DNA from 3 places in the Pseudodesulfovibrio thermohalotolerans genome. Region 1 is predicted to be linked to each of the others. Evidence: predicted binding sites of a transcription regulator. Region 1 holds the regulator's gene; each other region holds the start of a gene.
What was found. Region 1 encodes sigma-54, which starts transcription at its own class of promoters, with help from an activator protein. Its sites were predicted from a motif close to CTGGCACGGNNNNTGCTT; they were not measured.
Positions count from the first base shown of each region.

Region 1 (3,280 bases):
TTGCCGAGGGCAGTGTTCGAGCCAAGAAGGGCAACACCGAGGGAACCTGCGGCAGACTGACCTATCTGGTCGGCCCGCAGCTTCTCAAGATGGAACAGAATCCCAAGTTGCAGGACGGCCCCAATTCCCTGACGGGCGAAGTCATCAATTTCCATATCAAGGACGACCGGTCGGAGGTCATAGGCGGCGAGCAGCGCGTCAAGGCCATCTTCATGACCCCCGGCAACATGAAGGTGCAATAGCCATGGGCGAAGGTCTGCGCGCAACCAACCTGTCCAAGCGGTACGGCCAGAAAGAGGTCGTGCATGGCATCAACATCGAGCTCAACTCCCGGGAAGTCGTCGGCCTGCTTGGCCCGAACGGCGCGGGAAAGACCACGACGTTCTACATGCTTGTGGGCATCGTGCAGCCCAATACCGGGGTGGTCACCCTGGATGGGCAGGAGCTTACGGACAAACCGCTGCACGAACGCGCCCGGCTTGGGGTAAGTTATCTGCCGCAGGAAAGCTCCATCTTCAAGAAGCTGACCGTGCGCCAGAATTTGGAGATCATTCTCGAACAGACCTCCATGACTTCCAAGGAGCAGCGGGCGAGGGCGGATGAATTGCTTGAGATGTTCACCATCACCAAGCTGGCGGATCAGGCGGCCATGTTTTTGTCCGGCGGTGAGCGGCGCAGGCTGGAGATTGCCAGGGCGCTTATTCTCGACCCGCAGTTCATTCTTCTTGATGAGCCATTCGCGGGTATCGACCCCATCGCGGTCATCGACATCCAGGAAATCATCTCCGTACTCAAGTCCATGGAGATCGGTATTCTCATTTCCGACCACAACGTTCGGGAAACTTTGAATATTTGTGACAGAGCCTATCTCGTTTACGAAGGTACGGTCATTCTTGAAGGGGCTCCGACCGATATCGTGAAGTCCAGCCGAGCCCGGCAGATTTATCTGGGCGAAGATTTCCGGCTCTGATTCACCGCCCACATCTTTTTTTAGCTTTCTCGATTTACACTGTACCCAAAGGTTGGTACACTTTTTTCATACCATAATATATTCGATTGATTGCGAATAGAAACAGGATGTTATCACAATGGTGTTGCATCCTTTAATTCGTTGTGGCATAGTTCAACCGAAAGAAATGGCAAGCCGAGCAAAAAAAATTTCTTTATCCGGCAGCCGATAAACGCAACCCTAAGCGAGTGACGAATCATGGGATTGGAACTTCGACAACAGCTCAAGCTCTCACAGCAACTGGTCATGACGCCCCAGTTGCAGCAGGCCATCAAGCTGCTGCAACTCTCCCGTCTTGAACTGTTGGAGACGGTGCAGCAGGAATTGTTGGAGAATCCTTTCCTGGATGAGACCGAAACCGAAACCGAGGTATCGGACAAGTCCGAGGTTCTGACCGAGTCTCAGGCCGAAGAGGAACTGGTCCGCAATGCGGATTGGGAGAACTATCTCGGCGAATTTTCCTCCACCTCCAAGCAGGCGTTGTCCCGCGACCTGGAAGTGCCTGAGGAGGGCGTTTCCTTTGAGGCGCGGTTGGCTTCCAAGCCGTCCCTGGAAGGCCATCTCAATTGGCAGATGCGGCTTTCCAGTTTCAGCGAAAGCGAGCTTGCGATTGGTGATGTCATCCTCGGCAATCTTGATTCCAACGGCTATCTCCAGGCTTCCATGGAAGAGTTGACCGCCATGGTTCAGGCTTCCGAGGAGGAGATTGAGAGCGTACTCACTCGCATTCAGCATCTCGATCCCGTCGGGGTGGGCGCGCGCACTCCGCAGGAGTGTCTTCTGGTTCAGATGGAGGTTCTTGATTACGACGACCCGATCCTGGTGTCCCTCGTGCAGGACCATCTGGAAGATCTGGAAAAGAACCGCTACAAGCCCCTTGCCCGCAAGTTCAAGATTTCCATGGAAGAGCTCAAGGAGTATTTGGATCTTCTCCAGACCCTGGACCCCATGCCGGGCGCCAATTTTTCCAGCACTGAGCCGCACTATGTCAGCCCTGATGTCTTCGTCTACAAATACGGGGAAGATTTTGTCATCATTCTTAATGAAGATGGGATGCCCCGTTTGCAGATGAACACCTTCTACATGGACTCCATGAAGGGGGCGGCCGACAAGGAAAAGGAATACTTTCAGGAAAAGATGCGCTCCGCCGCGTGGTTGATGAAAAGTCTGTACCAGCGGCAGCGAACCTTGTATAAAGTAGTTGAAAGTATTGTCGGTTTTCAAAGAGCCTTTTTCGAGGAAGGCGTAACAAAGCTCAAACCCCTGATCCTCAAGGAGGTGGCTGAGGATATAGAGATGCACGAGTCCACCGTGAGCCGGATCACTACCAGCAAGTATGTTTCGACTCCTCATGGAATTTTCGAGTTGAAGTTCTTCTTCAACTCGGCCCTGGACCTCAATGACGGTTCCCAGGTGGGTTCGGAGAGCGTCAAGGCGCTCATCAAGCAAATGATCTCGGAAGAAGACACGAAGAAACCGCTCAGTGACGAGAGAATCGGCGAAATCCTCCAGGAAAAGCTGGAAGTGAATATCGCCAGGCGCACGGTCGCCAAATACCGCTCGGCCATGGGCATTCCTTCTTCTTCCAAACGCAAGCAGTATTTCTAGATTCTGCTTGCCGCAAACGCAACCAGGAGGCAGCGTATGAACATCAGCTTCACTTTCAAGAATTTCGAGCCTTCCGATCACCTCAAGGGGTACGCGGAAAAGCGTTTTGAAAAGGTAGCGAAATACGTTTCCGATGCGGAAGCAGATCTCCAGGTCAATTTGTTGGTCGACAAGTTCCGCCACAAGGCGGATGTGATCCTGAACTCGGATCGCATTCATATCTCGGCCTACGAAGATTCTGAAGATATGTATTCGACCATCGACATGGTCCTGGACAAGCTGGAAGCCCAGCTCCGCAAGATGCGGGAAAAGATGAAGAACCGCCCCAGACAGGCGCGTCCCAATAAAATGGCGCAGATGAACTACCTGTCCTTCGAGGAAGGCGGCGGTGCAGCTCCAACCATCGTTGGCTCCGACGCATACGAGCCCAAGCCCATGTCCGTGGACGAGGCCGCCATGCAGTTGGATGCCCTTGAAAATGAGTTCCTGGTGTTTCGCAATTCGGAGACCGAAGGCGTTAACGTCATATACAAGAGAAAAAACGGCGATTACGGACTGATCGACCCCGGTAACTAAGCATGAAACTCAGTGATTATCTGGCGAAGGAGCTGATCCTTCCCGAATTGCAGTCCGAGAACAAGTCGGACGTATTGCATGAACTAG
Region 1 is NZ_CP120635.1:2,070,685-2,073,964, reverse strand. It holds gene lptA (lipopolysaccharide transport periplasmic protein LptA) at 1-242, shown strand, start outside; gene lptB (LPS export ABC transporter ATP-binding protein) at 245-970, shown strand; gene rpoN (RNA polymerase factor sigma-54) at 1,208-2,617, shown strand; gene hpf (ribosome hibernation-promoting factor, HPF/YfiA family) at 2,654-3,193, shown strand; gene LF599_RS09840 (PTS sugar transporter subunit IIA) at 3,196-3,280, shown strand, end outside.

Region 2 (3,280 bases), 730 kb from region 1:
TGAGGGTGGGGAATAAATTGTATTCCTGAAAGATGTATCCGATGTTGTCGAGCCGGATTTTGCTCAGGTCCTGCTGCGAGAGGCCGGAGATGTCCCGGCCCGCAACGCTCAGGGAGCCGGAGGTGGGCTTGAGGATGCAGCCCATGATGGACAGCAGGGTGGTCTTGCCGCTGCCCGAGGGGCCCATGAGCATGAGCACCTCGCCCTGGACTACGTTGAGAGTGGCGTTGCGCAGGGCATATTCCTGATTGCCTTCGGGGCCGTAAGCCTTGGAGATGTCGCGCAGTTCTATGGCTGTTTTCGCTGTCATTCTATCTCCCCTTGAAGACCAGGATCGGGTCGAGGGTCATGACCTTGCGGATGGAGATCAGCGCGGAGCCGATGCACATGAACAACGTGAGAAAGAACATGCCGCCGGCCAGCAGTGGCGGGATAACGATGGCCGTGGCGGAAAAGTCGCTGAACCGGGAAACCATGATTGAAATGGCGATGCCGAAGCCGTAGCCCAGCACGGCGCTCAGGGATGCCTGGGCGAGCAGGATGCTATATATATATGAATTGGGCGCGCCCATGGCCTTGAGGGTGGCGAATTCAGAGATGTGGTCCAGGGTGGTGGCGTAGAGGGTCTGGGCGACGATGACCGTGCCGACCACCATGCCGAGGAACGCGGCGATAAGGATGCCCGCGCCCGCGCCGGTGTTGAACATCCAGTATTCTTGGGTCTTCCAACTGAATTCCGGGGTGGTGTAGGCGTCCACGTCCTGCACGTTGGCGCGGATGGCGTCGCGCAGCGCCTCCGGGGAGACTCCCTTGTCCGCTTTTACCAGAATGTAAGTGAATTCACCGGGTTTCAGGTTCGAAACACGCCAGGCCGTGTCCAGGGACGCGAACACAAAGGGCGATGTGGTGAAGGATCGGATGCCCTGGGTGAATCCGACCACGCGCGCCCGTTTGTCGTTGATCTCAACGACCTCCCCCTGTCTCGGAACGCCGAGTTTATCCACATAGAGCTGGTCCGGGATGATTCCGTCCCGCAGGTCCAGAAGATCGGTGGAGCCTACCACCATTCCCCATGGCCCGCCCATGCCCTTGGCCGGTTCGAAGCCGACGATCTGGATGGACTCCTGGCCGCCGTCCGGCCGTTTCCAGTTCGCGAACTGGGTGATGAACTTCGAGGCCGAGGCCACGCCGGGAACCGACAGCGTGTCGTAGTACTTGCTCTCCTTGAGGGGCAAGGCGATGTCGAAGTTTTTTACCCCTGGAGACGTGACCCAGACATCGGCCCCTGAGTGGTCGATGACCGAGGAGATGGTGATGGTAAAGCCGAGAAACAGCCCCACCTGGATGGTGATGAGGACCACGGAAAAGACGATGCCGGTCAGGGTGACGACCAGGCGAAGCTTGTCGTGGAAAAGGTTTTGGCAGGCAATGGTGGCGATCATGGCAATTTGTTCGTTCTCCGATAAGTAAATCCGTTAGCAAATTTCGGGCCGGGGTGCCAACCGGAAAGATGTTCCTTATCCGTTCCGCGAGCGCCTCATGAATCGATTTCGTGAAAGATATGCGCAACGGACGTCTTGATGCGTGGTCTCCGAAGAAAGGAGCGGAAAAAAGGCCCTTGGAACGTCAAATAGTCCGGCAAAACCGGACATTTTAATTTTACAAAGTGTATCATGTTGGAATCGTGGATATTTATTGTGGATTTAATGATATCCGCAACGGTGGATAGAAACGGTCTATCGAAAACTGCAAATCTAATAGACGGAATCATCAATACGCTGGAACAGCAAGTTTGGTGGAGCAAATCAGGATGGAGGCCTGTGGAAAACTTTTTAGGGTTTTTCTAGAGATAAACGCCGGTTGCGTCTTCCGAATATTAAGCTCCCGTCGACCTAATTTCACCAGGATAAAAAAGTCCGATTAAACCAGACAAATTGCTGTCCGAAGGGGGGTACGCTTGAGGGGTGAACATTACAACTTGTTGATTTTATGGGAACTATTTGTCTGAAATAACGCTGGCATGATTCTGGCTATTTGTAGGGCTGCTGAATACGGAAACGAAGCATCATTCTGGGAGGATGCCGTGAAACTCACAAGATTCCTGTATCTGACTTTGATTATAGTCCTTCTCGCTGGCTGCGGTAACAACGACATCGACAAAATGTTGGGCGAGGGCGAGCAATATCGTGACAGCGGCAATTATTCCGGCGCCATTGTCATTTACAAAACCATCCTTGAAAAGGATCCCAATCAGTTGCAAGCCCGTCTTGGGCTGGCGCAGTCCTACCTGGCCACCGGCAAGCTGGATCAGGCCCGCAAGAATTTCGACAAGTATAAGCTCCAGAATCCTTATGACAAGGAATTGAACTACGATCTGGCCCGCCTCGAAAGGTTGTCCAAGAACCGCTCCAAGGCTTTGGAGCTTGTTGAGGCCTATTGTTCGGCCAACCCCAAATCCGTGGACGGCGCTTTGCTTTACGGCAGGCTGCTGCTTGAGGATTCCGATACCGAGGGGGCCGAGAAGTGGTTCAACAAGGCCGTCGAGCTTTCCCCTGACAACAGCGAGGCCCACATCGGGCTGGCCAGGGTTTACAGGGCGCAAGGACGCATCGCCGCCGCCGACAAGGCCATCGCCGATGTGCTGGCCAAGGACCCGACCAACCGCGAAGCCCTTTATCTGCGGGCTTCCAGCGAATTGGAGCGGGGTGACAAGGAGGCCTATCGCGCGACATTCACTTATATCAGCGACTCCCATCCTTCCGACGTTTATGCGAAATACATCAAGGCCCAATCCCTGCTTGAGCAGCAGGAGTACGGCAAGGCCGCGGAGCTGGCCAAGCAGCTCAACGCCATGGCCCCGAATCTGCCCTACGGACAGAAAGTCACCGGGATGTCCATGTATCTTCAGAAGCAGTACCAGGAGGCCATCAACGCTTTTCACAAGGCCGTGACCCTCGCTTCCGACCCCGAGTCCCATTTCTTCCTGGGGTTGAGCTATTACGCAGTGGGCGATCTGGAAACGGCGATCAGCCATTTGCGGGTGGCCGCGGACGGCCCTGGCAATTTCCTCAAGGCGCGGGAGATGATCTCCATGATCCTGCTCCAGCAGCACAGGGTCGACGAATCCATGGCCGAGGCCCGCAAGGTGCTTGAGAAGGACGCGGACAACGTCGTAGCCCGGATGACCCTGGGCGACGCCCTGACCATGAAGGGCGAAAGAGAAAAGGCCATCGAGCAATACGAGGCCGTGGCCAAGAGCCGTCCGAGCGACAGCGGCACC
Region 2 is NZ_CP120635.1:2,798,414-2,801,693, reverse strand. It holds gene LF599_RS13155 (ABC transporter ATP-binding protein) at 1-310, opposite strand, end outside; gene LF599_RS13150 (ABC transporter permease) at 312-1,442, opposite strand; gene prsT (XrtA/PEP-CTERM system TPR-repeat protein PrsT) at 2,084-3,280, shown strand, end outside.
Region 2: the regulator sigma-54 is predicted to act here: its motif matches at 2,016-2,033, upstream of prsT (XrtA/PEP-CTERM system TPR-repeat protein PrsT).

Region 3 (3,280 bases), 1.4 Mb from region 1:
CGGAGCGGGGCTCTACACCCCGGACGTCCTCGAATACGCGATGTACGGGATTCCGGCGACCATGCTGGGCACCCTGTGCGCCTTTCCCATCACCAAGCACGTCAATCAGGACACGTTCCGACGGGTGCTTCTGGTCATCATCACGCTTGCAGGCATCGTCTGCCTGGTGCGGTCCCTGCTCTGATCCGGCTCGACCGGCGCGCGATGCCGTCTGCCGGTCGAGTGGCCGGGCCGCGTCCTAGAAGCGGTCCTCGATGCCGAGCTGCTTGATCTTGTAGCGCAATCCGGCCGCGGTGATCTCCAGAATCCGGGCGGCCTTGGCCACATTGCCGCCCGTGACCCGCAACACGTTGCACAGGCATTCAGCCTCGTACCGCTGCATACACTGCTTGAGCGGGATGACGCTGTTCCGTTTGACCGTCCGGTAATCGAAATAGTTCCGTCCCGGCACCACGTCCTCGCCAGGGCTCGGCGTCTCCGCCATGGGGTTCGTGGATTCGGAGGCGCATGTGGCCTCGCACGCTTCGCGGAAGTGGCGCGGCAGGGATTGGCAGTCGACGACGTCCCGGTCGCCGAGCAGGGCGAGGCCGCCTTCGATGACGTGTTGCAGCTCGCGGATGTTCCCCGGCCAGTCGTAATCCTGAAACATTCGGAGGACTTCTGGGGTCACGTCGATGAGCGAGCCTTCACTCGCCTGCTTGGAGCGTTCGATGAACGTGCGAACCAGCAGGGGGATATCCGTCTTTCTGTCGCGCAGGGGCGGCACGGCGAGGCCCACCACGGCGAGCCGGTAATACAGGTCGCTGCGGAGGATGCCGTTCCCGACCGCGACCAGGGGCGTTTCGTTCAGGATGCTGATGACCCGCACATCCACCGGGATCTCCTTGCTGGAGCCGAGGCGGCGCACCCGTTTTTCCTGGAGCACGCGCAACAGCTTGGCCTGGAGCCCCAGCGGCATGGAGTTCAACTCGTCCAGAAGCAGCGTGCCGCCGTTGGCCTCTTCGAACAGGCCGGGTTTTTCCGGGGCGTCGGTGTACGCGCCCTTGGAGGTGCCGAAGAGGATCGCCTCCAGCAGGTTTTCCGGAATGGCGGCGCAGTTTTCGGCCACGAACGGCTGGTCGTGGCGGTCGCTTCCGGAGTGGATGGCCTGGGCGAACAGCTCCTTGCCGGTGCCGCTTTCGCCCCAGATCATGACGTGGGATGACGCCTTGGCCGCTGTACGGGCTTCGGTCAGCACGTCCGCCAGGCCGTCGTCCTGACCGATGATGCTGTCGAACGTGTAATAGGAGTAGGGGCGTTTGACGGTTTTTTTCGGCCGCCGCTTGGGATCGCTCAGCGAAGCCGAGCCGGTCCAGATGGTGAAGGCGATGACGCCGTCTTTTTTTCCGCGATCGTAGAGGGGGAAGAAATCAGAGACCGTGCTGGCGAGGTAATTGTTGGTGGTCTTGTAGAAGTAGCATTTTTTCAGGATGGGCCTGCTGTTCCGCAGACATTCGATGGTCGGGATGCAGTCCAGCTCGTGGGGCACATATAGTTTGGTGATGTGCTGCCCCTCCACCGGGATGCTGATAAAACCGTCGGCGCGCCGTTGGATGGGGTTCATATATTCACAAATGCCGTTGGCGTTCACCACGGCCACGCCGACGCCCAGGTCGTCCCAGATGGCGGTCATGGCCGGGGTTAGGACGCTTTCCCGGCTGACGTCGGCGAACTTTTCTTTGGAAAAATACAAAGGTTTCCTCCCCCCGCAAAAAGGACTGCGGCTTGTCAAGATCGCCTATAAACACATTGGCGGCACCTTAGAAAGAGAAAAATTTTTTTTCAAATAGAAAAATTTTTTTCTATAAATTAATTTTTTCACTCCGATTCTCGCGCTATAAAGAAAATAAAAATCTCAGTAATTCAGTATCTTGCTTGTTGTTGTCGGCGGCAAGCGTGTTCTGGCACACCCCGTGCTAGTGCGAAAAAGAACAAGCGAACGAACTTCACACATTAATCCGATTCAGAACATCATCAAGAGAATAGGAGATGGAAATGACGACTCTTTCCGTTGTGAATACGACCGACAATCAGGCCGAGGCCAAGGGCTACGGCATCAATTGGGACACCGCCGAAAAGCGGGCGAAGGAACTCAAGGACTACCTGATGGCTGCGCCGCAGATCATGGACCCCGAACGTCTGAAGTTCCTTCTTGAAGTATATGAAAAGCATCAGGGCGAGCCGGTTGTCTACATCCGCGCCAAGCTGCTGGAGCGCGTCCTGACCGGCAAGAAGATATTCCTGGACGGCAACCCCCTGGTCGGCACCCTGACCGGCGTTCGTGCGGGCGTCTACGCCTACCCCGAGTGGAACGTCTCCTGGATCAAGGAAGAAATGCAGATGGCCAAGATGGCCTCCCTGGGCGAAATGAAGATTCCCGCCGAGACCCAGGATTTGCTCGAAAAGACCTACAAGCTCTGGAGAGGCCGCACCTGCATCGACCAGAACAACCAGATGTACAAGGAAAAGTACGGCGTTAACCCGAAGCAGTACGCCAAGGCGGGCATGTACTACGAGAACGTTTCCGTTGCTTCCGGTTCCGGCATCGCCGATTACGGCCTGGTCCTGAACAAGGGGCTGCGCTACCTCATCGACGACGTGAAGAAGCGCCTCGAAGAGTGCCCGACCACCCTGGCCGACAGGGACCGGATCGACCTGTACCGCTCCATGCTCATCACCTTCGACGCGGTCATCGCCCATTCCCATCGCTACGCCGACCTGGCCGAGCAGACCGCTGCCGAGGAAGCCGATCCCAAGACCAAGGCCGAGCTGCTTGAGATCGCCGAAATCTGCCGCCGCGTGCCCGAGCATCCGGCCCGCAACTTCCGCGAAGCCATTCAGTCCTTCTGGTTCCTCCACCTCTGCGTTGCCACCGAGCAGATGGCTTGCGCCGTCTCCCCGGGCCGCTACGGCCAGTACATGTATCCCTTCTTCAAGAAGGACATCGACGAAGGCAACCTGACCCGCGAGCAGGTCCTGACCCTGCTCAAGTTCCAGTGGATTCGCCATCTCGAACTCGGCGAGTACCAGGGCAACTCCTACGCCCTGACCCTGTCCGGCCACACCGGCCAGTCCATCACCATCGGCGGCGTGGACGCAAACGGCGAAGACGCCTGCACCGAGCTGGAGGAGCTGCTTCTCGAAACCCAGATCCAGATGCGGAGCATTCAGCCCACGCTGACCCTGCTGTACCATCCCAAGATCAAGGATTCCTACATGCAGAAGGTCGTGGAGTGCATCC
Region 3 is NZ_CP120635.1:3,506,844-3,510,123, reverse strand. It holds gene LF599_RS16435 (sulfite exporter TauE/SafE family protein) at 1-184, shown strand, start outside; gene LF599_RS16430 (sigma-54 interaction domain-containing protein) at 239-1,732, opposite strand; gene LF599_RS16425 (glycyl radical protein) at 2,035-3,280, shown strand, end outside.
Region 3: the regulator sigma-54 is predicted to act here: its motif matches at 1,941-1,958, upstream of LF599_RS16425 (glycyl radical protein).